Regions from separate parts of the uncultured Bacillus sp. genome, predicted to be linked through region 2. Evidence: riboswitches for the same ligand, from Rfam matches in the RefSeq annotation. Region 2 holds a riboswitch; each other region holds the start of a gene.
The links. Region 2 has a riboswitch for S-adenosylmethionine ahead of Q5C82_RS17030 (phosphoadenylyl-sulfate reductase). Riboswitches for the same ligand answer to the same signal wherever they lie in the genome.
Positions count from the first base shown of each region.

Region 1 (9,778 bases), on a different contig from region 2:
GCATCGATCTTTCGAAGGATGGGATTGTAAAAGCTTCTAGGACATTCAAAGATCAGATGTGGGCGGTTGCCGATGTGGCGCGTGCTCCCTTTCATGATCGCCAATTCGATGTTGTCCTGTCGATTTTTTCACCGTCCAATTATGCAGAGTTTCATAGGCTGCTGAAGGATGATGGCATGCTCATAAAAGTAGTGCCGCGAAAAGATTATTTAATAGAATTAAGACAATTTTTATATACTGAGTCACCAAGGCGCACGTATTCCAATACGGCAGCTGTTGAGCGTTTTACAGCGAATGTTGAACACAGCCATCATGTGAGGCTGCATTATGTCAAAACGCTTGACCGCCAAGCGATACATTGGCTGCTTCAGATGACGCCGCTCGCCTGGTCTGCGCCGGAAGACAGAGTCCGGCTGCTGAAAGAGATGACATCAGCCGATATTACGGTTGATGTCGATATCTTAATAGGAATGAAATGAATGGCAGAGGAAAGCTCCGAAAAAAGGAGCTTTCCTTTTTTAATCGGAATAGTTGGCCCCCGCTTCCCGTACATATGGAAAGGGGACGGAAACGGCCGATGCGGAGAGTCTTTGTAAACGCTTTCTGATCCGTGGAAATGAGGGATGTGTGTGGAACTGATCATCATTCTATTGGCGTTAGGCTTGCTGATGTTTACGGCGTATCGGGGATTTTCTGTCATTTTGTTTGCGCCGATTTGCGCGTTATTTGCGGTGCTGCTGACAGATCCAAGCCATGTGCTTCCTTTTTTCTCATCGATTTTTATGGAGAAGATGGCGGGTTTTATTAAGCTGTATTTCCCGGTATTTTTGCTTGGTGCGATTTTTGGAAAAGTTGTTGAAATGTCCGGGCTTGCGGCATCAATTGCGAAAACGATTGTCAGGCTTGTCGGGGCAAAAAGAGCGATACTTGCAATTGTGCTGATGGGCGCTATCTTGACGTACAGCGGCGTCAGCCTGTTTGTTGTCGTGTTTGCCGTATATCCGTTTGCGAAAAATCTGTTCCGAGAAGCAAACATACCGAAACGCCTCATCCCGGGAACGATTGCTTTAGGTGCTTTTACGTTTACGATGGACGCACTTCCGGGGACGCCGCAAATTCAAAATGTCATCCCGACGACGTTTTTCAAAACAGACATTTATGCCGCACCTTGGCTTGGCTTGATCGGCGCAGCGATTGTGCTGACAGCGGGCATGATGTATTTGGAATCGAGGCGGAAAAAAGCGCAGACATCCGGCGAAGGCTACGGCGGTTTTGATTCGGAGAATACTGCTGCTCTTGAATCGTCTGAGTTCACGGCCGAACCAGACAAAAGCCCGGTACAGCATGCACTTGCCTTTGTCCCGCTTATACTCGTCGGTGCAGTGAATAAATGTTTCACCATATACCTTCCAAAGTGGTATCCGAATGGATTTGATTTTTCATCGATCGGATTAAAGGAGTTCGGCAAGCTTGATATTTCTTCAGCGGCTGCCATTTGGTCGGTGGAGCTCGCTCTGGTAATTGGCATCATCACAACGATTTTATTTGATTGGAGAAGAGTGCTTGCCCAAATGAAAGATGGGCTGAATGAAGGGATCGGCGGCGCCTTGCTGGCATCTATGAATACGGGTGTCGAGTATGGTTTCGGCGGCGTTATCGCCGCGCTGCCGGGATTTCACAAGCTGAGCAGCGGAATCTCGCACACCTTTACCGATCCGCTTGTGAACGGGGCCGTCACGACAACTGCGCTGGCGGGGATCACCGGGTCGGCTTCAGGAGGTATGGGCATTGCACTAAGCGCGATGTCGGATCAATACTTGCAGGCGATTCATGCTTACAACATTCCGCCAGAAGTGATGCATCGGATCATATCGATGGCATCAGGCGGCATGGATACACTGCCGCATAATGGCGCTGTCATCACGCTTCTGGCCGTGACAGGACTGACTCACCGGCAATCGTATCGGGATATTTTTGCGATCACCCTCATCAAAACGGCTGCCGTATTTGCTGTGATTGCGATTTACAGCCTGACTGGTCTAGTGTAAGAGAAAACGAAAGGGGCATCAATATGGGAAAAGTACTGTCATCAAGTAAGGAAGCTGCGGAACTGATTCATGATGGAGATACACTGATCGCAGGAGGGTTCGGGCTGTGCGGCATTCCTGAACAGCTCATTTTGGCGATAAGAAATCAGGGAGTAAAGGATTTAACCGTTGTCAGCAACAATTGCGGAGTTGATGACTGGGGGCTCGGTTTGCTTTTGGCTAATAGACAAATCAAAAAAATGATCGCATCCTATGTCGGTGAAAATAAAATTTTTGAGCGGCAGTTTTTAAGCGGAGAGCTTGAGGTTGAACTTGTTCCCCAAGGAACGCTCGCTGAGAGAATTCGTGCAGGCGGCGCAGGCATACCGGGATTTTACACGGCAACAGGCGTTGGTACTTCAATAGCAGAGGGAAAAGAACATAAAACGTTCGACGGCCGGACTTATGTGCTGGAGCGAGGCATCACCGGCGACGTGGCGATCGTTAAAGCGTGGAAAGCGGACACCATGGGGAATTTGGTTTTTCGGAAAACGGCGAGAAATTTCAATCCCGTTGCCGCCATGGCAGGCAATATTACGATTGCCGAGGCGGAAGAAATCGTGGAAGCGGGAGAGCTAGACCCAGATCACATCCATACACCGGGAATTTACGTACAACATGTGGTGCTTGGCGCGAGCCATGAAAAACGGATTGAAAAGCGAACAGTCCGACAAGCGGCGGGAAAGGGTGAGGCGAAATGAAGGAAGCGAGAAAACGAATGGTCAAACGCGCTGTACAAGAAATCAAGGATGGCATGAACGTCAATCTTGGGATTGGAATGCCAACGCTTGTCGCAAATGAGATACCCGATGGCGTTCACGTCATGCTTCAGTCAGAAAACGGCTTGCTCGGGATCGGTCCGTATCCTGTGGAAGGAACGGAAGACGCGGATTTGATCAATGCAGGAAAGGAAACAATCACTGAAGTGACGGGCGCTTCCTATTTTGACAGCGCTGAGTCATTCGCAATGATAAGAGGCGGGCATATCGATTTGGCTATCCTTGGCGGCATGGAAGTTTCTGAGCAGGGCGATTTGGCCAATTGGATGATCCCAGGGAAAATGGTAAAAGGGATGGGCGGCGCTATGGATCTCGTCAACGGGGCGAAACGGATCGTTGTCATCATGGAACATGTCAATAAACATGGTGAGTCAAAGGTGAAAAAAACATGCTCGCTTCCGCTGACAGGCCAGAAAGTCGTACACAGGCTGATTACGGATTTGGCTGTTTTTGATTTTGATAACGGCCCCATGACACTGTCTGAACTTCAGGAAGGTGTCACAATTGAAGAGGTTTATGAAAAAACAGAAGCTGATTTCGCTGTAAGCCAGTCTGTGATCAAACAAAATTCTTAATGGGAAGGTGTTTGACATGAAAAAACAAGTCGCCTTGGTGACTGGGGCAGCCGGCGGAATCGGATTCGAAATCGCGAGGGAGTTCGCCCGTGAAGGAGCTAGCGTCATCGTTTCGGACCTTCATCAGGAAGCATGCGAAAAGGCCGCTTCCAAGCTTGCAGAAGAAGGTTTTGACGCAGCAGCCATTCCGTGTGATGTGACAAAGGAAGCGCAAGTCGCTGATACGGTAAACGCCATCCAAAAACGATACAGCCGCTTGGATATTTTGGTGAACAATGCCGGTATTCAGCACATCGCCCCGATTGAAGAGTTTCCAACAGAAACCTTTGAACAGCTGATCAAAGTCATGCTGACGGCGCCCTTCATCGCGATGAAGCATGTTTTTCCGATCATGAAAAAACAGAAGTTTGGCAGAATCATTAATATCTCGTCTGTTAATGGTTTAGTCGGCTTTGCGGGAAAATCCGCTTATAATAGCGCTAAGCACGGTGTCATTGGACTGACAAAGGTCGGGGCGCTGGAAGGCGCGCCCCACGGCATTACAGTCAACGCGCTCTGTCCGGGATATGTCGATACAAAGCTTGTCCGCAATCAGCTGAGCGATCTTTCAAAAACGAGAAATGTCCCTTACGACTCCGTGCTTGAACAGGTCATTTTCCCGCTTGTGCCGCAAAAACGATTGCTTTCCGTCAAGGAAATCGCGGATTATGCGGTGTTTTTGGCAAGCGAGAAAGCAAAGGGTATCACCGGGCAGGCTGTCGTCCTTGATGGGGGCTACACCGCTCAATAACATAAAAAACACACTTGCTCCGCCAGGGAATCAAGTGTGTTTTTTCTTTGCTTATTTCCAAACATCGTTAGCGATCTCAACCACATGGCGAAGCTTCGCCCATTGCTGTTCTTCAGTCAGCTTGTTGCCTTCCTCAGTTGAAGCGAATCCGCATTGAGGGCTGAGGCAAAGCTGGTCTAAGCTCACATAGCGGGACGCTTCTTCGATACGGCGTTTTACATCGTCTGGATGTTCAAGCTCACCGAATTTAGATGTCACTAAGCCAAGGACAAGCTGAAGATCAGAGCGCTTCACATAACGGAGTGGTTCAAATCCGCCTGAGCGTGAATCATCATACTCTAGGAAAAGCCCGTCCAGGTTCAAGCCGTCAAAAATGGTTTCGGCTGCTGCGTCATAGCCGCCTTCCGCTGTCCAAGTGGACTGGAAGTTGCCGCGGCAAATATGCATTGTTACGGTCAAGTCATCCGGACGGTCTGCAATCGCGTCGTTAATGGATTTCGCAAACAGCTGGCGAAGCTCGTCAGGCGTTGTTCCGAACGCTTCGATTTGTTTTAAGCCTTTTTCAGATAAGAAAACAGCCCATGCTGTATCATCAAGCTGGAGGTAGCGGCAGCCTCTGTCATAAAACGCTTGAATCGCTTTTTTATATGCTTTGGATACATCGTGCTGGAAAAGGTGATAGTCGTTTTTGTATGCGTCCTTTTCCAGCTTTCCGCGGAAAAACAGCATATTCGGGCTTGGGATCGTCATCTTTGGCGTAGCGTCACCGGCAATGCTATGGAGAAATGAGTAATCTTCAAGCATTGGGTGAGTTGAAAAGTCGATATCACCGGTGACTTTTATGCCTCGTGCTTTTGTCTGTACATTATGGAATTGAATGCCCTGCTCAGGAGTAAACGGCTCAACGCCATCCAGGTTTTCCAGGAAATCAAAATGCCACCATGCTCTGCGGAATTCACCGTCTGTCACGACGTTCAGGCCGGTTTCCTTCTGTTTTTCCACAATGCGGATGATTTCATCGTTTTCGATTTGGCGAAGCTGCTCAGCCGTAATCTCGCCGGCCGCTTTTTGCAGCCGCGCTTTTTTAACAGGCTCAGATCTCAGCAGGCTTCCAACTTGATCCGCGTGAAACGGCGGTTTTTTTCTTTGAAGTGATTTTTGTTCTGCGGGTGTTGTTTGTTGTGGCATGTTGTCCATTCCTTCTTTCCATTCGAATATAAAAAAGCTCTTCCTTTGGATAAGGAAGAGCTTGTGTGACAATCTCAACCTTATCTTCAAGAGCAATCATTGCTCTAAAGGATTTAGCACCATTCTGTTAAACAGCGGTTGCCGGGTATCGCAGGGCCAGTCCCTCCACCTCTCTTGATAAGGAAAACCTTTTTATGAAATTTTCTGATAGCATATATTATTCACACTTTTTTCGTTTCTGTCAATGATAGATTATCTCCACACATCGTTGGCGATGTCGATGACATGGCGCAGCTTCGCCCATTGCTGCTCCTCTGTCAAAAGATTTCCTTCTTCAGTAGAGGCGAAACCGCACTGCGGGCTGAGGCACAGCTGATCCAGGCTGACAAAGCGTGCCGCTTCATTGATTCGGCGTTTCACATCCTCAGGATTTTCAAGCTCACCGTATTTGGATGTAATCAAGCCAAGCACAATTTGCAGATTTTTGCGTTTCACGAAACGGAGCGGATCAAAATTTCCGGAGCGGTCATCATCGTATTCTAAGAACAGCCCATCCAGATTTAAGCCGTCCAAAATTATTTCCGCTACAGCATCGTAGCCTCCTGATGCCGCCCAAGTTGAACGGAAGTTGCCGCGGCAAATGTGCATCGTGATTGCTAAATCATCAGGACGGTCTGCTACTGCATCGTTAATCGTTTTGGCGAATAAGGCAGGCAATGTTTCTGGATCACCGCCAAGCGCCCGGACGACCTCTCTGCCTTTTTCCTCAAAGAAGAGAGACCATGACGTATCATCAAGCTGAAGATAGCGGCATCCAGCATCATAGAAGGCTTTAATTGCTTTTTTGTACGTTTGGGCCAGATCATGAAAATATTCCTCTTGGTCGTCATAAATCCCTTTATCCGCCTTTTCACCGAAAAACAGCATATTCGGGCTCGGAATCGTCAATTTTGGTGTCGCGTCGCCGGCGATCTCATGTAAAAATTGATAATCGGCAAGCGCTGGGTGGCTCGTAAAATCGAGTTTTCCCGTCACTTTGATGCTGCGTGCTTTTGTTTTCGCATGATGGAACTGAATCCCTTCAGCCGGGATGAACGCTTCTACACCGTCAAGCCCTTCCAGGAAATCGTAATGCCACCAAGATCGGCGGAATTCCCCATCTGTTACCACATCGAGGCCGATTTCTTTTTGTTTTTCTACAATGCGAGTGATTTCTTGATTTTCGATATCACGAAGCTGATCCGCAGTGATCTCGCCGGCTGCTTTTTTTTGCCGGGCTTCTTTCACCGGAGCAGATCTCAGTAAACTGCCGACATGATCGGCACGGAAAGGAGCTTTGCGTTGTTTTTCTGTTTTTTGTCCTGCAACATTTGTTTGTTGAGCCATGTCATTCGCCTCTTTTCTGAAATGTGTTGAGCATAAAAAAGCTCTCCCTTTGAGTAAGGAAGAGCTTGAATGATCAAATCTCCGCCTCATCTGCAAGAACGCAATGTTCTAAAGGATTTAGCACCATTCTGTATGAAACAGCGGTTGCCGGGTATCATAGGGCCAGTCCCTCCACCTCTCTTGATAAGGTACATCTTCATATTCAGATTTCAATTATCTTAATATTATTACTTTTGACTCAATTGTCAACAATTTTTTAGAAAATACTTTCATCTTCGTCGTTATATAATACCATATCAAGCACGATAGCAATGGCTGTACAGATCAGCACATCTTCCTCGTTTGCAATCTGCAAATGATAGGAATCACCCCAGCTGAGCCACTTTTTGCTCACTGACATACGGACATTCTCCCCGTCCGTCAGTTGAAATTCATCCTTCCACAAGTCACCGTCAATTTCCCAGTTAAGCTTGGAAATTTCAAATTTCGGTTTGAAAAACGTTAATTTCTTCGCCACTTCACAAACTGTTTCCCCGCCAATTGAAATCTCGTATCGCGGCAATACAGACATTACTTTTTGTTCGATAGAAACGAGTGTTTTTCCGGATGAATCTGTCATTTGTAGCGAGTCTCCTAACGAAAAGAATCGGCCCTCGACCTTGAAAGCCTCTTGTTCATCTCGGTCATAAATGTGAAATGCATCTTTAAACGAGAACATTTTTTGTTTCATAAATAGTTCGATCATTGCTGAAATCTCCTTTTGGATTTGCCTTGTAAGAGATTACGGACAGGCGGCAAAAAGGTTTCAAGTTCCAAATCTAGTGATCAGAAACCCTGCTGATTGTTTTCCCGAGTAATAAATGTTTCTAAAATTGAAAAAGGCTGCATGATTCAGCAGCCTTTTCGTTTGAAATATAGGATTAGGAAAGATGCATCCGGCGTTTTTGGCGGATCGCGTCAAGGTCGATTAGGTTGTTGTGATGAGGTGCGGCTGCTGGCAGAGGGCTTGTCTTTTGCGGTTTGCGGCGATTGTCCTTGCTGAAAGAAAAAAGAAGATAGCCGCATAATGCGATGATAATAAATAGGATCATTTTACATACCTCCCAAAAAAAGTTTTGGTATTCTCTATTGTACGGATAAAATGTCAAAAAGTATTCAAAAAATTCAAAATCGATCAAAAATAAATAACTGCCCCTCAAAAACAGTCTAACCTGTTGACCTGAAAATAGTCTTACAACATGGTGATTGTTCTGGTTGATGATTGGTTCTATAGTTACTATCGACGATAAAATAAATTCCTTTATATAACTTTTAACCTAAAATTTCATAATTCGAATTACCTGTTTTCGGGTGCTGTTTTCTTGCTTGTTTGGTTTATACCCTATTTTGCGGAATCAAACACAAAAAACCCAAATTACGGAGCATTTGGGCGGTACGAGGGTATGCAGATTGTGGTTTTGTGGATTTGAAAGACTGATCAGAAGAAGCGTTTGAACATTTTTCTGATTTTTTGAAATGGGCTCGATTTCTTTTGCATGTTAAGCGGCCTGGTCATCATCCATTTTTTCAATAGACTTTTTGCAGCTATTGCATGTTTTGTCATTGTTTTTCCTCCTCAACTGTTGATACTTGTTTTACGGAGGAAGTATTCAAAATGTTTCATTTTTACACAAAAAACCAGTCCTTTTTTAGGACTGGCTTTTGGTATTATGCCTGTTCTTCAAACAGTTTTGCAATCTCAACGATGACATTTACGGCTTTTACCATGTTATCAGCTGAGATGTATTCAAATTTGCCGTGGAAGTTTTCCCCGCCGGTAAAGATGTTTGGCGTCGGGAGTCCCATGTAGGACAGCTGGGATCCGTCCGTGCCGCCGCGAATTGGAGAAATCTTCGGTTCGATGCCGAGGTTTTTCATCGCTTGCTTGGCAATGTTGACAATTTCGATGACAGGTTCAATTTTCTCTCTCATGTTGTAGTATTGATCGTTCATATTAAGCTGAATCCGGTCTTTCCCGTATTCGTTTTGAAGTTCTTCAACGACACGCTTCATTGTTTCTTTTCTGCTTTGGAAGTTACCTTTGTCGAAGTCTCTGATAATGTAGTGGAGTTTTGTTTCCTCTACATCTCCTTGAATTGACAGCAGGTGGTAGAATCCTTCGTATCCTTCTGTATATTCAGGCGCTTCGTCTGCCGGCAGCAGGCTGTTCAGCTTCATTGCGATTTTCGCAGAGCTGATCATTTTCCCTTTTGCCGTTCCGGGATGTACGTTGTTGCCTTTGATTGTGATTTTTGCGGCAGCGGCATTGAAGCTTTCGTATTCAAGCTCGCCGAGCGGGCCGCCGTCAACTGTGTAGGCAAAGGACGCATTAAACCGTTTTACATCAAATTGGTGCGGTCCTCTTCCGATTTCTTCATCAGGCGTAAAGGCCACTCTGATTGTGCCGTGCTTGATTTCAGGGTGTTTGATAAGGTAATCCATGGCTGTCATGATTTCGGCGATACCGGCCTTATTGTCTGCGCCGAGAAGGGTTGTGCCGTCTGTGGTGATGAGAGTATGGCCCTTATAGCCGGGCAGTTCAGGGAATTGATCAGGCGACAGGATGACCTGCAGCTGTTCATTAAGCACAATGTCTTTTCCATCGTAGTTTTCAATGATTTGCGGATTCACGTTTTTGCCGGTAAAGTCTGTGGCAGTATCGACGTGAGCGAGAAAGCCGATAGTCGGCACGTCTTTTTCAGTATTGGAGGGAAGAGTCGCCATGACATAGCCGTTTTCATCAATGGTTACATCCTGCATGCCAATGGATTTCAATTCATCAACGAGCATGTTTCCTAACGTCAATTGGCCGGGGGTGGAAGGGCAGGTGTCGACGGATTCGTCGGACTGTGTGTCGACTCTTACATATGTAGTAAACCGTTCAATGATTTCTTCTTTCATTTCCAATCATCTCCTTTGTCTTATTTTATCATG
Region 1 covers NZ_CATYRA010000001.1:533,989-543,766, reverse strand. The annotation lists gene Q5C82_RS02700 (methyltransferase domain-containing protein) at 1-479, shown strand, start outside; gene Q5C82_RS02695 (GntP family permease) at 630-2,048, shown strand; gene Q5C82_RS02690 (CoA transferase subunit A) at 2,072-2,788, shown strand; gene Q5C82_RS02685 (3-oxoacid CoA-transferase subunit B) at 2,785-3,441, shown strand; gene Q5C82_RS02680 (3-hydroxybutyrate dehydrogenase) at 3,458-4,231, shown strand; gene Q5C82_RS02675 (5-methyltetrahydropteroyltriglutamate--homocysteine S-methyltransferase) at 4,283-5,419, opposite strand; SAM riboswitch class I at 5,497-5,603, opposite strand; gene Q5C82_RS02670 (5-methyltetrahydropteroyltriglutamate--homocysteine S-methyltransferase) at 5,672-6,805, opposite strand; SAM riboswitch class I at 6,889-6,995, opposite strand; gene Q5C82_RS02665 (LURP-one-related/scramblase family protein) at 7,062-7,550, opposite strand; gene Q5C82_RS02660 (hypothetical protein) at 7,726-8,004, opposite strand; gene Q5C82_RS02655 (hypothetical protein) at 8,283-8,408, opposite strand; gene pepT (peptidase T) at 8,513-9,745, opposite strand.
Region 1: linked by a shared signal. The riboswitch ahead of Q5C82_RS02675 (5-methyltetrahydropteroyltriglutamate--homocysteine S-methyltransferase) and the one ahead of Q5C82_RS17030 (phosphoadenylyl-sulfate reductase) in region 2 are both predicted to bind S-adenosylmethionine.

Region 2 (9,778 bases):
AACCGGCTCTTGACTACGTCGTATCCAAAATTCCGCGCTGGCCGTTTGATAAGTTTGAATCAGCAAACAGAAAGCTCGGCACGCAAATGAAAGCGACGGGAGAGGTCATGGCGATTGGCCGCACGCTTGAAGAGTCATTGCTGAAGGCTGTGCGTTCACTGGAAGCGGATGTGTATCATCTTGAATTGAAAGACGCTGCTGACATTTCCGATGAGCTTCTTGAAAAACGAATTAAAAAGGCCGGTGATGAACGCTTATTCTACTTAGCTGAAGCGTACAGAAGAGGCTACACGGTAGAAGACCTCCATGAATTTTCCGCGATTGACGTCTTCTTCCTGCATAAGCTGTTCGGAATCGTACAGTTTGAAAAAGAATTGAAGGCAAATCTGGGTGATACTGACGTACTGAGGCGGGCAAAAGAACTCGGATTCTCTGATAAGTACATCAGCCGTGAGTGGGAAATGAAAGAATCGGAGCTTTACAGCTTAAGAAAACAAGCGGGAATTGCGCCGGTATTCAAAATGGTGGATACGTGCGCGGCGGAATTTGAATCAGAAACGCCATACTTCTACAGCACATATGAAGAGGAAAATGAATCTGTCGTTACAGAAAAGAAAAGTGTGATAGTGCTTGGTTCGGGGCCGATTCGAATCGGTCAGGGTGTTGAATTCGACTATGCGACTGTTCACTCTGTATGGGCAATTAAACAAGCAGGCTATGAAGCCATTATTGTCAATAACAACCCGGAAACCGTTTCAACAGACTTCAGTATCTCAGACAAGCTGTACTTCGAACCGCTTACGATTGAAGATGTCATGCACATCATTGACCTCGAACAGCCAATGGGCGTTGTCGTACAGTTCGGCGGACAAACTGCCATTAACCTTGCTGACGAGCTTTCTGCACGTGGAGTGAAAATCCTTGGGACTTCGTTAGAAGATTTAGACCGTGCGGAAGATCGGGATAAATTTGAACAAGCGCTTGGAGAACTCGGTGTTCCGCAGCCGCTTGGCAAAACAGCGACATCAGTTGATCAGGCGGTAAGCATCGCGAGTAATATCAGCTATCCGGTACTGGTGCGCCCTTCCTATGTACTTGGCGGCCGGGCGATGGAGATTGTTTATCATGAAGAAGAACTGCTTCATTACATGAAAAACGCAGTCAAAATCAATCCGCAGCACCCTGTATTAATTGACAGGTATTTAACTGGGAAAGAAATTGAAGTAGATGCAGTATCTGACGGTGAAACAGTCGTCATTCCGGGAATTATGGAGCACATTGAACGTGCGGGCGTTCACTCCGGAGACTCAATCGCTGTTTATCCGCCTCAGTCTCTCACAGAGGACATTAAGAAAAAAATTGAACAATACACAATCGCACTAGCTAAAGGGCTGAACATTGTCGGTTTGCTCAATATTCAATTCGTCTTATCACAAGGCGAAGTGTACGTGCTCGAAGTAAATCCGAGATCAAGCAGAACCGTACCGTTCTTAAGCAAAATCACGGGTATTCCAATGGCGAACCTTGCTACAAAAGTCATTCTCGGCCAAAAGCTGGCTGCGTTTGGCTATACAGAGGGCCTTCAGCCTGAACAGCAAGGTGTATTTGTAAAAGCGCCGGTCTTCTCCTTCGCTAAGCTGAGAAGAGTGGACATTACGTTAGGGCCTGAAATGAAATCAACAGGTGAGGTCATGGGGAAAGATTCCACCCTTGAAAAAGCGCTTTATAAAGCTCTGATTGCATCAGGCATTCAAATCCCTAACTACGGATCCGTGCTTTTAACAGTGGCTGACAAGGACAAAGAAGAAGGGCTCGCCATCGCTAAGCGGTTCCATGCGATCGGCTACAACATTTTAGCGACGGAAGGTACAGCAGGTTATCTGAAAGAAGCTTCGATTCCGGCGAAGGTTGTTGGTAAAATCGGCCAAGACGGCCCGAACTTGCTTGATGTGATTAGAAACGGAGAAGCACAGTTTGTCATCAATACGCTGACAAAAGGAAAGCAGCCGGCAAGAGACGGATTTAGAATCAGACGTGAATCAGTAGAAAATGGTGTTGCCTGCTTAACATCTTTAGATACGGCTGAAGCGATACTGCGAGTGCTGGAAAGCATGACATTCCGTGCTGATCAAATGCCGGCAGTCAACACAAATCAGGAGGCGGCAGTCACTATATGAAAAAAGCGTATTTGACAGTATGTTCAAACCAGCAAATTGCAGACCGGGTGTATCATATGGTTCTGAAAGGGGAGCTTGTCCAAGGGTTTACAACCCCGGGACAGTTCCTTCATCTTAAAGTGAGCGAAGCGGTTACGCCTCTTTTGAGAAGACCAATCAGCATCGCTGACGTCAACTTTGAAAAAAATGAAGTCACCATCATTTATCGAGTAGATGGGGAAGGAACAAGACTCTTGTCGATGAAGCACCAGGGAGAACTTGTGGATGTCCTCGGACCTTTGGGAAATGGCTTTCCTGTCAATGAAGTCCAACCCGGAAAGACGGCTTTGCTGGTAGGAGGCGGTGTAGGTGTCCCGCCTCTCCAAGAGCTGTCGAAACGCTTGAAAGAAAAAGGGGTAAAGGTCATACACGTGTTAGGGTTCCAATCGGCAAAGGATGTTTTTTACGAAAAAGAGTGCCGACAGTATGGAGACACGTATGTGGCAACAGCTGACGGAAGCTACGGGGAAACCGGGTTTGTCACAGATGTCATAAAACAGAAGAATCTAGAGTTTGATATTCTCCTCAGCTGCGGGCCAACACCGATGCTGAAGGCATTAAAACAGGAGTATGCACATAAAGAAGTTTACCTGTCTATGGAGGAACGAATGGGCTGCGGAATCGGCGCCTGCTTCGCGTGTGTGTGCCATACAAACGAAAGTGAGACATCCTACGTAAAAGTATGTCTCGACGGACCTGTATTTAAAGCTCAGGAGGTGGCGCTGTAATGCTAGAGGTCAAACTGCCTGGACTTGAATTGAAAAATCCGATCATTCCTGCATCAGGCTGCTTCGGTTTTGGAAAAGAATTTGCGCGTTTTTATGATTTATCTTGTCTCGGAGCCATTATGATCAAAGCTACGACAAAGGAACCTCGCTTCGGGAACCCGACGCCTAGGGTAGCTGAGACTGGCGCTGGAATGCTCAATGCGATCGGTCTCCAAAATCCGGGGCTGGAAAGCGTTTTGCAAAATGAGCTGCCGTGGCTTGAACAGTTTGATACGCCGATCATTGCAAATGTCGCAGGTTCTCAAGTCGAGGATTATGTTGAAGTCGCAGAGCATATCAGCAAAGCGCCTAATGTTCATGCACTTGAATTGAACATTTCCTGTCCTAATGTGAAAACAGGCGGAATTGCTTTTGGCACGAATCCTGAAATGGCTGCTGATTTGACGAAGGCGGTTAAAGAGGTTTCGGATGTACCCGTTTATGTAAAGCTTTCCCCAAACGTGGCAAATATCACAGAAATTGCATCTGCGATCGAAGAGGCGGGAGCGGATGGTCTAACGATGATTAACACATTAATCGGCATGAGGCTTGATTTAAAATCAGGAAAGCCGATATTAGCGAATAAAACAGGGGGGCTTTCCGGACCTGCCGTGAAGCCGGTTGCTATTCGCATGGTGTACGAAGTCAGTCAAGCGGTCAATATCCCGATTATCGGAATGGGAGGCGTGCAGACGGCCGAAGATGCACTGGAGTTTCTTCTCGCGGGAGCAAGCGCGGTCGCTGTCGGAACAGCAAACTTTGTAAATCCTTTTGCATGCCCGGACATTATTGAACAGCTTCCATCTGTTTTGCTTCAATACGGCTATCAATCAATTGAAGAATGCATCGGAAGGAGCTGGAACCATGAAAAACAACCTGCCCATCATCGCGCTTGATTTTGCATCAGCTGAAGAAACACTTGCGTTCTTAGCGCCTTTTCAGCTAGAACCGTTATTTGTAAAGGTTGGAATGGAGCTTTTTTATCAAGAAGGACCATCTATAGTTAAACAATTAAAAGAAAGAAATTGCGAGCTGTTTTTAGATTTAAAGCTTCATGACATCCCGACCACTGTAAACAAAGCGATGAAGCGCCTTGCCGGTCTCGGGGTGGACCTCGTCAATGTTCATGCGGCCGGGGGCGAAAAAATGATGCAAGCAGCTCTGGAAGGCTTAGAAGAAGGAACGCCGTCCGGAAAAAAACGCCCGTCACTTATCGCGGTAACCCAGCTGACAAGCACATCTGAACAAATGATGAAGAATGAACTGCTGATCGAAAAACCTCTGATCGACACGGTTGTGCACTACAGCAAGCTGGCAGAAGAAAGCGGACTTGATGGAGTGGTCTGCTCTGTTCATGAAGCAAAAGCCATTTACCAAGCGGTGTCGCCTTCATTTCTGACTGTCACTCCGGGGATCAGGATGTCAGAGGACGCTGCGAATGACCAAATTCGCGTAGCGACACCTGCAATTGCAAGAGAGAAAGGTTCATCAGCGATTGTGGTAGGACGCTCGATTACAAAAGCGAAAGACCCAGTAAAAGCCTATGAAGCTGTCAGACTCGAATGGGAGGGAATCAAATCATGAAACAAATCATCGCAAAACATCTATTAGATATCCAAGCTGTATTTTTACGCCCGAACGAGCCATTTACATGGGCGAGCGGCATTTTATCGCCAATCTACTGTGACAACCGCCTTACGCTATCTTTCCCGGAGGTCAGAAATGATGTCGCTTCAGGCATCAGCAAGCTTGTCGAAGAGCATTTTCCTGAAACTGAAATGATTGCTGGAACAGCAACAGCAGGTATTCCTCATGCTGCTCTGGCCGCTGACCGTTTGAATCTTCCGATGTGTTATGTGAGAAGCAAGCCGAAAGCGCATGGAAAAGGCAATCAGATTGAGGGAGCTGTTCAAACGGGGCAAAAAACTGTCGTCATTGAAGACTTAATTTCCACAGGAGGAAGCGTGCTTGAAGCTGCGGCAGCTTTACAAGCGGCTGGCTGTGAAGTGCTCGGTGTCGTCTCAATTTTTACTTACGGACTCCCTAAAGCGCAGGAAGCCTTCGCAAAGGCAGAACTGCCATACTACTCTTTAACTGATTATGATACGCTCACAGAGGTCGCGCTCGAAAACGGAAATATTCATTCAGACGATCTAGAAAAGCTGAAAACGTGGAAACAAAATCCCGAGTCAAAAGATTGGTTTAAAAAATAAGAAATAAATTTCGGTAATGTAAATAGGCTTCAAAGCCTTGCTGTACTTGAAAACAGGCCTCTCGGCCTGTTTTTTTATTAATCCTATAAAAAAAGTCGGGTTGACTTATGTTAGAATTGTGCTAAAATTTACTACAAATCTAAAAACTTATCAAGAGCGGCTGAGGGACTGGACCTATGAAGCCCGGCAACCTGCATAGTTTGTAAGGTGCTACTTCCAGCAAAATGAATTCCATTTTGAAAGATAAGGGCTACATGCTGTTCCTGTCTTTCTTTCCGCCGGATTGAAAGTTTTTTATTTTAAGAGGAAAAAAGGCTGTTTGTGATAGCAGCCGCGTATCACAATACAATTGGGAAAAGACAACCGGCAGAAAGCTACTGTTTGTTTGTCTCCGAAAGGAGGAAAGAAGAAATGTTAACGTACGATAATTGGGAAGAACCAACGATTACATTTCCGGAAGACGATCCTTATAAAGGAGCGCTGTCAGTTTTAAAGTGGGCATACGGCCATTACGGCAATCAGCTTGTTTATGCCTGCAGTTTCGGAATTGAGGGAATCGTTCTGATTGACTTAATTTATAAAGTGAAAAAAGACGCAGAGATTGTGTTTCTTGATACAGGACTTCATTTTAAAGAAACCTATGAAACGATTGAACGAGTGAAAGAACGTTATCCAGGTCTTAATATCATCCTGAAAAAACCAGACCTTACCCTTGAGGAGCAGGCCGAAGAACATGGTGACAAACTGTGGGAAAGAGAGCCGAATCAGTGCTGCTATCTTAGAAAGGTTGTTCCTTTAAGAGAGGCGCTTTCAGGACACCCAGCCTGGCTTTCCGGTCTGCGCCGCGATCAAGGGCCAAGCCGTGCCAATACGAATTTCTTAAACAAAGACGAAAAATTCAAATCAGTAAAAGTATGCCCGCTTATCCATTGGACTTGGAAAGACATTTGGAGATACACATCCCGGAATGAGCTGGACTACAATCCGCTTCATGACCAAGGGTATCCAAGTATTGGCTGCGCGCCTTGTACGGCTCCTGCTTTTACCGCAGAAGATTTACGTTCAGGGAGATGGAATGGTATGGCGAAAACAGAATGCGGACTGCATGAATAAGGAGCTGCAAAATGGAACTAGCCGCTATTTTATTTAGCTTATTTTTCGCGATGAATATTGGTGCAAGCGGCGCTGCAGCTTCGATGGGAGTTGCTTACGGCTCTGGAGCCATCAAAAAGAAAACCTACGCTTTGATCCTATGCGCAGTCGGTGTGCTGGCCGGGGCGGTCATTGGCGGGGGTGAGGTTGTAAAAACCATCAGCTCCGGGATTATCCCCGAGCAGACGATTACACTGACGATTGTTTGCATCATTATTGGAGCCGCTGCGCTGTCGCTCTTTACGGCTAATCTCCTCGGCATTCCTTTGTCGACAAGTGAAGTAACAGTCGGCGCAGTTGTCGGCGTGGGAGTGGCTTACAAAGTATTGTTTGTGAACAACCTGCTGGTCATTGTGTCGTTTTGGATTTTTGTCCCGCTGTTCGCTTTCGGTTTCACATATTTTGTATCTAAGCTGTTTCGTTATTTTAAGATTGAAATTAAATCTTCTAAAAAGCAAAAAATCCTTGGCATTGTTTTGTTAGGTGCCGGATTTTTTGAAGCATTCTCTGCCGGTATGAACAACGTGGCAAATGCCGTTGGCCCATTAGTGGCGGCCGGTGTGCTGGATGTGACGAAAGGAACCTTGTACGGGGGAGCTTTTGTTGCTCTCGGCGCGTTGTTATTAGGTCGGCGGGTGTTAGAAACCAACGGGAAGAAAATTACGAGATTCTCAAAAGGAGAAGGCATTCTCTTATCCGGTACAGGAGCCGGACTGGTGATCATCAGTTCTGTATTTGGGATGCCGGTGCCATTGGCGCAAGTCACGTCATCGTCTATTATCGGAATAGGCATGGCAAAAAACGGTCCGAACGTGTTCCATAAACAAGTTGTTCAAACGATGCTGAAGGTATGGATCGTATCGCCGTTTTTATCTTTATCAATTTCTTATCTGCTTGTATCCTTGTTTTTAAAAGCGGATTATTATTCAATCTTTATCATGGTAAGTGTGCTTTTAGCGGCGGGCGGTGCCGTCAGCCTGACGAAGGCCATACGTAAAGAGAGACGCTCTGTCCACGAACAAGGCGGAGGAATCTGATCATTAATCTGAGTTATTTTATATGTTAACTAGGAGGAAATCGATATTATGAGCTTAGCACCACACGGAGGAACATTAGTAAACAGAGTAGATGAATCATATGATGTGAGCAGCATTCAAAAAGAAATTGAACTTGATTTGATTTCTTTTGCAGATTTGGAATTAATCGGAATCGGTGCATACAGCCCGATCGAAGGCTTCTTTAATGAAAGAGATTACGTATCTGTTGTCGAAAGCATGCGTCTTTCTTCCGGCGTTGTCTGGTCCCTTCCAATCACGCTTCCGGTTGATGCGCAAAAAGCAGCGGAACTGTCAGTCGGTGAAACGGTAAAGTTAACGTATGAAGGAGAAACATATGGCGTTATCCAAATCGAAGACCTGTACGTGCCTGACAAACAAAAAGAAGCTGTCAATGTGTATAAAACGGATGAGCAGGAGCACCCGGGTGTTAAAAAGCTTTTCAGCCGCGGCAATACATACGTCGGCGGACCAATCACATTGATTAAAAAAGCTTCAAAACAGTTCCCTGAGTTTACGTTTGAACCAGCGGAAACAAGACGCCAGTTTGCAGAAAAAGGCTGGGAAACCATTGTTGGTTTCCAAACAAGAAATCCTGTTCACAGAGCGCATGAATACATTCAAAAAACGGCTCTTGAAACAGTAGACGGCTTGTTCTTAAACCCGCTGGTAGGTGAAACAAAATCTGATGACATCCCAGCTGATGTGCGGATGGAAAGCTACCAAGTGCTTCTTGACAATTATTACCCGAAAGACCGCGTGTTCCTCGGCGTCTTCTTAGCGGCGATGCGTTATGCAGGACCGAGAGAAGCGATTTTCCACGCACTTGTCAGAAAGAACTACGGCTGCACGCATTTCATTGTCGGCCGCGATCACGCAGGTGTAGGTGACTATTACGGAACATACGAGGCACAGGAGCTGTTTGACACATTTAAACCTGAAGAGCTCGGGATTACACCGCTGAAATTTGAGCACAGCTTCTTCTGTGAAAAATGCGGAAACATGGGAACGGGGAAAACGTGCCCTCACGGCAGAGAACATCACGTCATTTTATCAGGAACTAAGGTAAGAGGCATGCTGAGAGACGGTGTGCTCCCGCCTGCAGAATTCAGCCGCGCAGAAGTTGTAGAAGTGTTAATCAGAGGGATGAAGAAAAAAGAAGAAGCAGGCGTATCTTAAGGAGGACTGGCAGTGACAAATCGCGATATCGTATGGCATGAAGCCTCTATTACAAAAGAAGAGTATCAGCAAAAAAACAAGCACAAAAGCTCCATTCTCTGGCTGACAGGGTTGAGCGGTTCAGGCAAATCAACTATTGCCAATGCCGCTGCGAGAGAATTGTTTGAGCAGGGCTACCAAGTCATTGTGCTGGACGGGGATAATATCCGTCACGGCTTAAATAAGGATCTTGGTTTTTCTGATGAAGACCGAAAAGAAAATATCCGCCGAATCGGAGAGGTGGCAAAGCTTTTTGTTCAGCAGGGCACCATTGTGATTACTGCTTTTATCTCTCCTTTCCGCGAGGACAGAGAACAGGTTCGCCATCTTGTGGAAGCAGGCGAATTCAATGAAGTATACATTAAATGCGACCTCGATATTTGTGAACAAAGAGATCCGAAAGGGCTTTATAAAAAAGCAAGAAACGGGGAAATTCCGTTCTTTACAGGAATTGATTCTCCTTATGAAGAGCCGGATGCACCGGAGCTCGTTCTTGATTCAGGACAGCATGACCGTGAAGCTTGCAAAAACCAGCTGATCGAGTTTGTTAAACAAAAACTGAGCTAAATATGATCTGCAGTGTTCTTCTCAGATGCCGGAATGCAAACGAGAACAACATCACAGTGAATGTTCTGGAAGAACTCGAATAGATCGGGGGAAATACGATGGGGAAAGTATATATTGTAGGAGCGGGTCCCGGTGACCCTGATCTGCTCACAATTAAAGCGCTAAATGCCATTGAAAAAGCTGATGTCATCTTATATGACAGATTAGTAAATAAAGAGATTTTACAATATGCCAAAGAGCAAGCAGACCTGATCTACTGCGGGAAGCTTCCAGATCTTCATACGATGAAGCAGGAAACCATCAATCGATTTCTTGTAAAGTATGCGCAAAAAGGGAAAACCGTTGTTAGACTGAAAGGCGGAGACCCTTTTGTGTTCGGCAGGGGAGGGGAAGAAGCGGAATGTCTCTCTGAAAACGGAATTCCGTTTGAAATCATCCCCGGCATTACGTCAGGAATTGCGGCAGCAGCTTATGCCGGGATTCCTGTTACTCATCGGGATGCGGGCTCTAACGTCGCTTTTGTAACTGGTCATTATAAAAAAGACGAAGATTTTGAGGAAAAGTGGAAAGCGCTCGCTACAGGAATTGAT
Region 2 covers NZ_CATYRA010000011.1:90,772-100,549, forward strand. The annotation lists gene carB (carbamoyl-phosphate synthase (glutamine-hydrolyzing) large subunit) at 1-2,177, shown strand, start outside; gene pyrK (dihydroorotate oxidase B electron transfer subunit) at 2,174-2,944, shown strand; gene Q5C82_RS17015 (dihydroorotate dehydrogenase) at 2,944-3,879, shown strand; gene pyrF (orotidine-5'-phosphate decarboxylase) at 3,848-4,567, shown strand; gene pyrE (orotate phosphoribosyltransferase) at 4,564-5,196, shown strand; SAM riboswitch class I at 5,341-5,446, shown strand; gene Q5C82_RS17030 (phosphoadenylyl-sulfate reductase) at 5,608-6,309, shown strand; gene cysP (sulfate permease) at 6,321-7,385, shown strand; gene sat (sulfate adenylyltransferase) at 7,434-8,582, shown strand; gene cysC (adenylyl-sulfate kinase) at 8,595-9,188, shown strand; gene cobA (uroporphyrinogen-III C-methyltransferase) at 9,287-9,778, shown strand, end outside.

Region 3 (9,778 bases), on a different contig from region 2:
CCTTATGCGGGTCAATCTTATGGTTGTTCAGCACATACTCGCCGACCATTTGCGGCATGCCGCCTTTTCTTTGGCCGAGAAACGTTTTTCCTTTTAGTTGATCCCAGTCAAACTGTTTAACATCTTCTCTCGCGACAAGAAAGGTTCCGTCTGTCTGAGTCAGCTGGGCGAAATTAATGACAGGATCTTTAGCCCCTTGCGCTTCGACATAAATAGATGTTTCTGACCCGACAAGTGCGATGTCTGAGCCGTTTGAAAGAAGCGATGTCATCGTTTTGTCGCCGCCCCAGGTCGTATTTACATCGACATCAAGCCCTTCTTCCTTGAAAAATCCTTTAGACTCAGCAACATATAAAGGCGCGTAAAAAATCGAATGGGTCACTTCAGCTACTTTGACTTTGGTGAGCGTTTCTTCCTGCTTGCAAGCCGCTAGGGCGATCATCAGAAATATACTGCCGACACAGGCGCAGCCCAGCCTTAACCATTTGTTCACATAGACAACCTCCTTATTTAGCATCAAGTTAATATCCTTTTTTGCTTTACATATCGTATGATGGGTATAAAAATGTGTGAATGCCTAATCAGGTTCTCAGGATGTAATTTTGGAGTAAGGAAAGCATATAGAAAAAGGAGGCGGCTGCTATGATTGTTGAGAAAAGAAGATTTCCGTCGCCAAGCCAGCATGTGCGTCTGTACACGATCTGCTATTTATCAAATGGTTTACGGGTAAAAGGGCTTCTGGCTGAGCCGGCGGCACCGGGACAATATGACGGATTTTTATATTTGCGCGGCGGGATTAAAAGCGTGGGCATGGTTCGGCCGGGACGGATTATCCAGTTTGCATCCCAAGGGTTTGTTGTGTTTGCTCCTTTTTACAGAGGAAATCAAGGGGGAGAGGGCAACGAGGATTTTGCCGGAGAAGACCGGGAAGATGCTTTTTCCGCTTTTCGCCTGCTTCAGCAGCATCCAAATGTCAAGAAGGACAGAATCCATATCTTCGGTTTTTCCCGCGGCGGAATTATGGGAATGCTCACTGCGATTGAAATGGGCCGGCATGCTGCTTCATTCGTTTCCTGGGGAGGCGTCAGCGATATGAACCTTACATATGAGGAGCGGCAGGATTTGCGGCGAATGATGAAAAGAGTCATCGGCGGAACGCCGAAGAAGGTGCCTGAGGAATACAAATGGAGAACACCGTTTGACCAAGTAAATAAAATTCAGGCACCTGTGCTATTAATCCATGGAGAAAAAGACCAAAACGTTTCGATTCAGCATTCCTATTTATTTGAAGAGAAGCTAAAACAGCTGCATAAGCCGGTGGAGACATGGTACTACAGTAAATTCACACATTATTTCCCGCCAAAAGAAAACCGGCGTATCGTGCGGCAGCTCACGCAATGGATGAAAAACCGCTGACGGTGAAATATGTTATGATAAAGAAAAAAGAGAACGAAAGGGGATTTCACTTTGGGAATGCCTGTTGAATTTAATACACTGATTGTGACAAAAGGAAAAGAAGTTCGCATAGATGAAAATATATTCACGTTAGAGAAAGACGGATACCGTGTGTATCCGATGGAGATTCCGATGGATGTGCGCAAAACAAAGTTCGGCGAAAAGTCAGGCACAGCTGAAGTGCAGAAACTTCAATGGGAAGACGGCCGGACCATCATTACGTACAAGCTGACTTCTTTGCATTCTGTCAATTAAAACAAGCCAAGAGCGTAATTGCTCTTGGCTTTTGCTTTTTAAACGAGAGGGCCGCCTGCCAGTGCAATGGCATCTGTATGTGCGAATTTTTTAAAATTCTCTTTGAATTCATTTGCGAGGTAGAGAGCCTTTTCTCTGTATTCTTTCTTGTTGCTCCACGTGTTTTCAGGCTGAAGGATATGATCAGGAACGCCAGGAACATGGACCGGTATATGCAGGCCGAAAATATCGTCAGTCATCATTTCTGTATCCTCTAATTTGCCTTCAATCGCTGCTTTGACCATCGCTCTCGTGTAAGAAAGCTTCATGCGTTCGCCTGTACCGTAGCCGCCGCCGGTCCAGCCGGTATTGACCAAGAAAACGTCTGCGCCGTGTTCATCGATCTTTTTGCCGAGCATTTCAGCATAGACATGAGCAGGAAGCGGCAGGAACGGTGAGCCGAAGCATGTGGAAAACGTCGTCTCAGGAGACGTCACACCGCGTTCGGTTCCGGCTAGCTTACTCGTATAACCGCTCAAGAAATGATACATCGCCTGCTCCTTCGTCAGTTTGCTAATCGGGGGCAAGACTCCGAATGCATCAGCCGTCAAAAATACAATTGCTGACGGGTGGTCTGCCATGCTTGGTGTCACGATGTTGTCAATCATATGAATCGGGTAAGCCGCACGCGTGTTTTCGGTATAGAAGGAATCATCATAATTGGCTTCGCGTGTATCTTCATCAACAACAACATTTTCGAGAACAGACCCGAAGCGGATCGCGTTAAAGATCTGAGGTTCCTTTTCTTCGCTTAAATGAATACACTTGGCGTAGCATCCGCCTTCAATATTAAAGACGCCTGTGTCAGACCATCCGTGTTCATCATCGCCGATCAGTTTGCGGTCAGCATCGGCTGAAAGAGTGGTCTTGCCTGTTCCAGACAGTCCGAAGAAAAGGGCAACATCGCCTTTTTCACCGACATTGGCAGAGCAATGCATGGATAAAATATCTCTTTCAGGGAGCAGGAAATTCATAATGGAGAAGATGGACTTCTTCATTTCTCCGGCATACTCTGTTCCGCCGATTAAAATCGTCCGCTTTTCGAAAGAGACAATAATAAAGGTTTCGGAATGTGTGCCGTCTGTTTTTGGATCTGCTTTGAAATGCGGAGCAGAAAGAATGGTAAACGGTTGTTCAACTGTTTTCTTATCATTGCCTTCTGGGCGGATAAACAGCTGTCTGGCGAATAAATTGTGCCATGCGAACTCATTTACGACAGTGATCGGCAGTCTGTATTTTTCATCTGCGCCGGCAAATCCTTCGAAAACAAACAGCTCATCCCGCTGTTTCAGATAGCTGACAACTTTCGTGTACAGCCGCTCAAACGCTTCTTCTGAAATCGGCTGATTCACCGTACCCCAATCGATCTTATTTATCGTGCTTTCTTCCTCCACGATAAATTTGTCATTAGGTGAGCGTCCTGTATAAGCGCCTGTTGTCGCCCGAACAGCACCCGTAGAAGTTAAAATGCCTTCGTTCCGGGAAAGTACTTTTTCTGTAAGCTGCGCTGCTGATAAATTATGACGCACATTTGGGCTTGTTAATAAGGCTTGTAAATCAGCGGTTAAATCAACTGAGTTCATATGAAACCTTCCTTTATCGTTTTTTGTGTTTTGCTAATTGTGAATTAGTATAACATATATTTTCAAATAGTCTATACTATTTATCGTTTTTTTGTGTGTGCGTTTTCCAATGTTTTCCCTCGATATAGGTGCCTATTTCTTCTGAATCATATTGACATTGCAAACCCTTTTACGATAAGATATTTCATTGAGCGGATACTCTTATCCCGAGCTGGCGGAGGGACAGGCCCTATGAAGCCCAGCAACCGGTTTCTCTGTTATTTATTATGTTTAACTGTGTGAGACAACCAAGGTGCTAACCTGTTGCAAGGTTGTATGATTCCTTGAGCGATAAGAGTGAAAGGCACAAAGACCAAACCCTTTCCTCGATGGAAAAGGTTTTTTTATTTCATAAATATGCCAATTAACATTCTCTAATATAACGTTACATTGTATAAGAGGGAGCGAGTTCCGTATCATATATACAAGGTCTTTCGGGAGGCCTTGTGCAGGAGGAAGCAAATCATGAGTAAAAATCGTCGTTTATTTACATCAGAATCTGTTACGGAGGGGCATCCGGATAAAATCTGTGACCAGATTTCTGACAGCATTTTAGATGAAATTTTAAAGAAAGACCCTAACGCGCGTGTTGCTTGTGAGACGTCTGTGACAACTGGTTTGGTGCTTGTCAGCGGAGAAATCACAACATCTACGTATGTTGACATTCCGAAAACGGTTCGTCAAACCATTAAAGAAATCGGATACACACGTGCGAAATACGGATTTGATGCGGAAACTTGTGCGGTTTTAACATCAATTGACGAGCAGTCTGCTGATATCGCAATGGGTGTAGACCAAGCGCTTGAAGCCCGTGAAGGCACAATGAGCGACGAAGAAATTGAAGCGATCGGTGCGGGTGACCAAGGTTTAATGTTCGGTTACGCGTGCAACGAAACGAAAGAGCTTATGCCTCTTCCAATTTCACTTGCTCATAAATTAGCCCGCCGCCTGAGTGAAGTCCGTAAAGAAGATATTCTTCCGTACCTTCGCCCTGACGGCAAAACACAGGTAACGGTTGAGTACGATGAAAATAACAAACCTGTCCGCATTGACGCGATTGTTATTTCAACTCAGCACCACCCTGAAATTACGCTTGAGCAAATCCAGCGCAACATCAAAGAACATGTGATCAATCCGGTTGTTCCTAAAGAGCTGATTGATGAAGAAACAAAGTATTTCATCAACCCTACAGGACGTTTCGTAATCGGAGGTCCTCAAGGGGATGCGGGACTAACAGGACGCAAAATCATCGTTGATACGTACGGCGGCTATGCACGCCATGGCGGAGGAGCGTTCTCAGGTAAGGATGCAACGAAGGTAGACCGTTCTGCAGCTTACGCAGCGAGATACGTTGCGAAAAACATCGTTGCGGCTGAGCTTGCTGATTCTTGCGAAGTACAGCTTGCTTACGCGATCGGTGTTGCACAGCCTGTATCAATCTCAATCAACACATTCGGTTCCGGAAAAGCTTCTGAGGAAAAACTGATTGAAGTTGTTCGCAATAACTTTGATTTACGACCTGCCGGCATTATCAAAATGCTTGATTTACGCCGTCCGATCTACAAACAAACTGCTGCGTACGGCCACTTTGGACGCCACGATGTTGATCTTCCGTGGGAACGTACAGACAAGGCGGAGCAGCTGCGTAAAGAAGCGTTAGGAGAATAACTTTATAGCCGCTTACTGGTTAAGCGGCTTTCCCTTTTTCACGTTGTATTCATGTTTATTTTTTTACATAACCGTGAAACCAAATACTATTCACAGCGTCTATAAATAGGGGTTCAATGATGACAATTTTAATTATGGAGGCAATACTATGTGTGGATTTGTCGGGGTTTTTAACAAGCATCCGTTAGCTCAAACCGCTGATCAAGAAGAACTAATCAAACAAATGAACCAAATGATCGTTCACCGCGGTCCTGACAGTGATGGATATTTCCATGATGAGCACGTTGGATTCGGATTCAGACGGCTCAGCATTATTGATGTAGAAAATGGCGGACAGCCTTTATCATATGAAGATGAAACATATTGGATTATCTTTAACGGAGAAATCTATAACTATATTGAACTGAGAGAAGAACTTGAAGCAAAGGGGTACACATTCAACACGGATTCGGACACAGAGGTTCTTCTTGCGACTTACCGTCACTATAAAGAAGAAGCGGCGTCCAAACTCCGCGGTATGTTTGCCTTTCTGATTTGGAATAAAAACGATCATGTGCTTTATGGAGCAAGAGATCCATTCGGCATTAAACCGTTGTACTACACAACGATCAATGATCAGGTTTATTTTGCCTCAGAGAGAAAAAGTTTAATGGTTGCTCAGAATGATATTGAAATAGATAAAGAGGCATTACAGCAGTACATGTCTTTCCAATTCGTTCCTGAACCAAGCACGCTTGATGCCGATGTGAAAAAAGTAGAGCCGGGTTCCCAGTTCACAATCCGCCCGGACGGCGATATCACATTCAAAACGTATTTCAAAGCGAACTTTAAGCCAGTTCAAACTGAAGAAGATAAGCTTGTAAAAGAAGTCAGAGACGCGATCTATGACTCTGTAAACGTTCATATGAGAAGTGACGTTCCTGTCGGTTCATTCCTGTCTGGCGGAATTGATTCTTCCTTTATTGTATCCGTTGCGAAGGAATTTCATCCAAGCTTAAAAACATTCTCTGTCGGATTTGAACAGCAGGGCTTCAGTGAAGTCGATGTAGCGAAAGAAACTGCAGCGGCACTTGGCATTGAAAATATCAGCAAAGTCATTTCGCCTGAGGAATACATGAACGAGCTTCCGAAGATCGTATGGCATTTTGATGATCCGCTTGCTGATCCGGCAGCGATTCCATTGTACTTTGTTGCAAAAGAAGCGAAAAAACATGTAACGGTTGCTTTATCAGGTGAAGGTGCGGATGAGCTCTTCGGAGGATATAACATTTACCGTGAGCCGCTTTCGCTTAAACCGTTTGAACGCATTCCGTCAGGCCTGAAAAAGATGCTTCTGCACGTTGCGGCTGTTATGCCTGAAGGTATGAGAGGAAAGAGCCTGCTTGAGCGCGGCTGTACTCCGCTTCAAGATCGTTATATCGGTAACGCGAAAATTTTCGAAGAATCTGTCAAAAAACAGCTGCTGAAGCATTATGATCCGAATCTTTCATATCGTGATGTGACAAAGACTTACTTTACAGAAAGCAGCTCATACAGCGATATCAACAAAATGCAGTATGTCGATATCCACACTTGGATGCGCGGCGATATTTTGTTAAAAGCGGATAAAATGACGATGGCGAATTCTTTGGAATTGCGTGTGCCGTTCTTGGATAAAGTCGTATTTGACGTCGCTTCTAAAATTCCTGATGAGCTGAAAACGAAGAACGGCACGACGAAGTATCTTCTTCGCAAAGCCGCTGAAGGAATTGTGCCTGAGCACGTATTAAACCGCAAAAAGCTTGGTTTCCCTGTACCGATCCGTCATTGGCTGAAAAACGAAATGAACGAATGGGTGCGGAACATTATTCAGGAAAGCCAAACGGATGCTTATATCCACAAGGATTATGTTCTTCAGCTTCTTGAAGACCATTGTGCGGACAAGGCTGATAACAGCCGGAAAATCTGGACTGTACTGATCTTTATGATCTGGCACAGCATTAATATCGAAAAACGGTATATGCCTGAAGAGCTGAGTCATCAGCCGAAAGAAGTCATCTTTGTGTAACAGACAACAAGGCTTTCGATTCGTCGAAAGCCTTGTTATTATCCTTTTATTATTTCTTCATCATCATTGATTTACCCAATCCACACGGAAAATTCAGAAAAATGATTTATTGATATTTTTTTCTAGGGGAGAAGAAAGCATGCAAAAACAAAAACAAGAGCTGCACCGCGGACTCGAAGAAAGGCATATTTCTTTAATGTCTTTAGGAGCTGCTATAGGAGTGGGATTGTTCCTCGGCTCCGCATCAGCTATTCAATTAGCAGGGCCGGGTATTTTGGGAGCGTATGCCATAAGCGGCATGGTCATGTTTTTTATTATGAGAGCGCTTGGAGAAATGGCCATTCAAAAACCGGTCGCTGGCTCCTTCAGCCGCTACGCCCGTGATTATTTGGGACCGCTTGCAGGTTATTTAACAGGGTGGAACTACTGGTTTTTATGGGTTGTAACCTGTATGGCTGAAATCACTGCTGTCGGGATTTATATGGGGTACTGGTTTCCGGACGTGCCAAACTGGATTTGGGCATTATCAGCGCTGGTCATTATGACGGGTGTTAATTTCTTGGCTGTCAAAGCTTACGGAGAGCTGGAATTTTGGTTCGCTTTGATTAAAATTGTCGCAATCTTATCAATGATTGCTGTCGGTTTATTGATGATCATCGCAGGGGTTGGCAATGGAGGCATTGCAACCGGAATCAGCAACTTGTGGAATAACGGAGGATTTTTTCCACATGGAATAAAAGGGATTTTATTGTCACTTCAAATGGTAATGTTCGCCTATTTAGGGATTGAAATGATTGGGGTGACGGCTGGTGAAGTGAAAAACCCGCAAAAATCGTTGGCCAAAGCAATTGATACGGTATTTTGGCGTATTTTGATTTTTTATGTAGGCGCTTTATTTGTCATTATGTCTATTTACCCATGGCAGGAAATTGGCTCACAAGGAAGCCCGTTTGTCCTCACATTTGAAAAAGTGGGCATTCCATCGGCAGCAGGCATCATTAACTTTGTTGTCTTGACGGCTGCGCTGTCTTCATGCAACAGCGGCATTTTCAGCACAGGGCGGATGCTGTTTAACTTAGCGGAGCAGGGTGAGGCACCGCAAGCATACGGGCAGCTGACGAAAGGCGGCATCCCGGGTAAAGCTGTTCTGGCTTCAGCGGGCGCTTTATTAGTCGGAGTGCTGTTAAACTATGTTGTACCTGCAAAGGTGTTTACTTGGGTCACAAGCATTGCGACATTCGGAGCGATTTGGACGTGGGCGATCATTTTGCTTTCCCAAATAAGATACCGGAAAAGCTTGCGGCCGGAAGAAAAGAAACATTTAAAATACAAAATGCCTTTCTTTCCGTTTACGTCTTATGTATCTTTGGCATTTTTAGCATTTGTCGTTATTCTTATGGCTTACAGTCCAGACACAAGAGTAGCTGTGATTGTCGGGCCGATTTGGTTTCTTATCTTACTTGCCGTGTATTATGGAAAAGGCTTTCATAAGAAAAATGCGGCTGCTGCCAGTGAACGAAATATTAGCTGACCAAAAGAGCTCCCAGCGGGCTCTTTTTGTGTGTGGTCATAGAAAATAGAGAATAGGAAAGAATAGGAACATATTTTTTTGCAGAGGCAGCTTACAGTTGCGGAGCAAGTTTTATGATAAGATAAAAGTCATACGTTTGATGCCGGATGTGAACGTTTTATGGAGAAATCAAAACCCGAACTGTCATTACGTCCGGGTCAGCAATGGTTATTGCTTTCAAACATAATTTGAAAAATGGTAAAGTAAGACGAAGCAGGTCTTATGTTTGTTGAAGTGATTTATAGTATTGGCCCTTTGCTACATATTCGGACCGTATTCTTTGCATATCTTGTCGGTCTTCTTCGGTCAAAGGGCGGATAACTTTTGCAGGACGGCCAAAAGCGAGATGGCCAGGCGGAATGATCTTTCCCGGCGGGACAAGACTGCCGGCACCAATAAAGGCGCCTTCGCCAATTTCGGCTCCGTCTAAGATGATTGAGCCCATACCAATTAAGGCGTTCTTGCGGATAACAGCGCTATGAAGTGTAACCTGATGGCCTATCGTGGCGTCATCTTCAATGAGAAGCGTCTGATTCGGGCTTTGATGGAGGCAGCTTAAATCTTGGATATTGACTCTATTTCCGATTCTAGTCGGCGCGACATCTCCCCTTATGACAACAGAAAACCAAATGCTGGACTGTTCTCCGATAACGACATCACCGGTAATTGTTGCATTATCAGCTACAAAGGCTGTTGGGTGGATATCTGGCATGTGTTCCTTATAAGGGTAGATCATAGTATTCATCCTTCTTTCTCTATTTAAATTTCGTATGAGGTGAAGAGCATGTGGACCTGGAAAGCAGACAGACCTGTTGCCGTGATTGTGATGATCCACGGGGCAAGTGAATATCACGGACGATATAAATGGCTGATTGAAATGTGGAGATCTTCGGGTTATCACGTTGTCATGGGCGACTTGCCGGGTCAGGGGACAACCACAAGGGCCAGAGGTCATATTCGCTCATTTCAAGAATACATTGATGAAGTAGATACTTGGATAGATAAAGCACGAACCTTTGAGCTGCCGGTTTTTCTTCTTGGTCACAGCATGGGCGGCCTGGTCGCGATTGAATGGTTTAAACAGCAAAGAAATCCCCATATTACGGGAATTATTTTATCATC
Region 3 covers NZ_CATYRA010000004.1:2,162-11,939, forward strand. The annotation lists gene Q5C82_RS07815 (ABC transporter substrate-binding protein) at 1-493, opposite strand, end outside; gene Q5C82_RS07820 (S9 family peptidase) at 643-1,416, shown strand; gene Q5C82_RS07825 (DUF2584 domain-containing protein) at 1,468-1,710, shown strand; gene pckA (phosphoenolpyruvate carboxykinase (ATP)) at 1,749-3,332, opposite strand; SAM riboswitch class I at 3,531-3,669, shown strand; gene metK (methionine adenosyltransferase) at 3,837-5,039, shown strand; gene asnB (asparagine synthase (glutamine-hydrolyzing)) at 5,188-7,086, shown strand; gene alaP (alanine permease AlaP) at 7,226-8,617, shown strand; gene Q5C82_RS07850 (gamma carbonic anhydrase family protein) at 8,877-9,392, opposite strand; gene ytpA (phospholipase YtpA) at 9,441-9,778, shown strand, end outside.
Region 3: linked by a shared signal. The riboswitch ahead of metK (methionine adenosyltransferase) and the one ahead of Q5C82_RS17030 (phosphoadenylyl-sulfate reductase) in region 2 are both predicted to bind S-adenosylmethionine.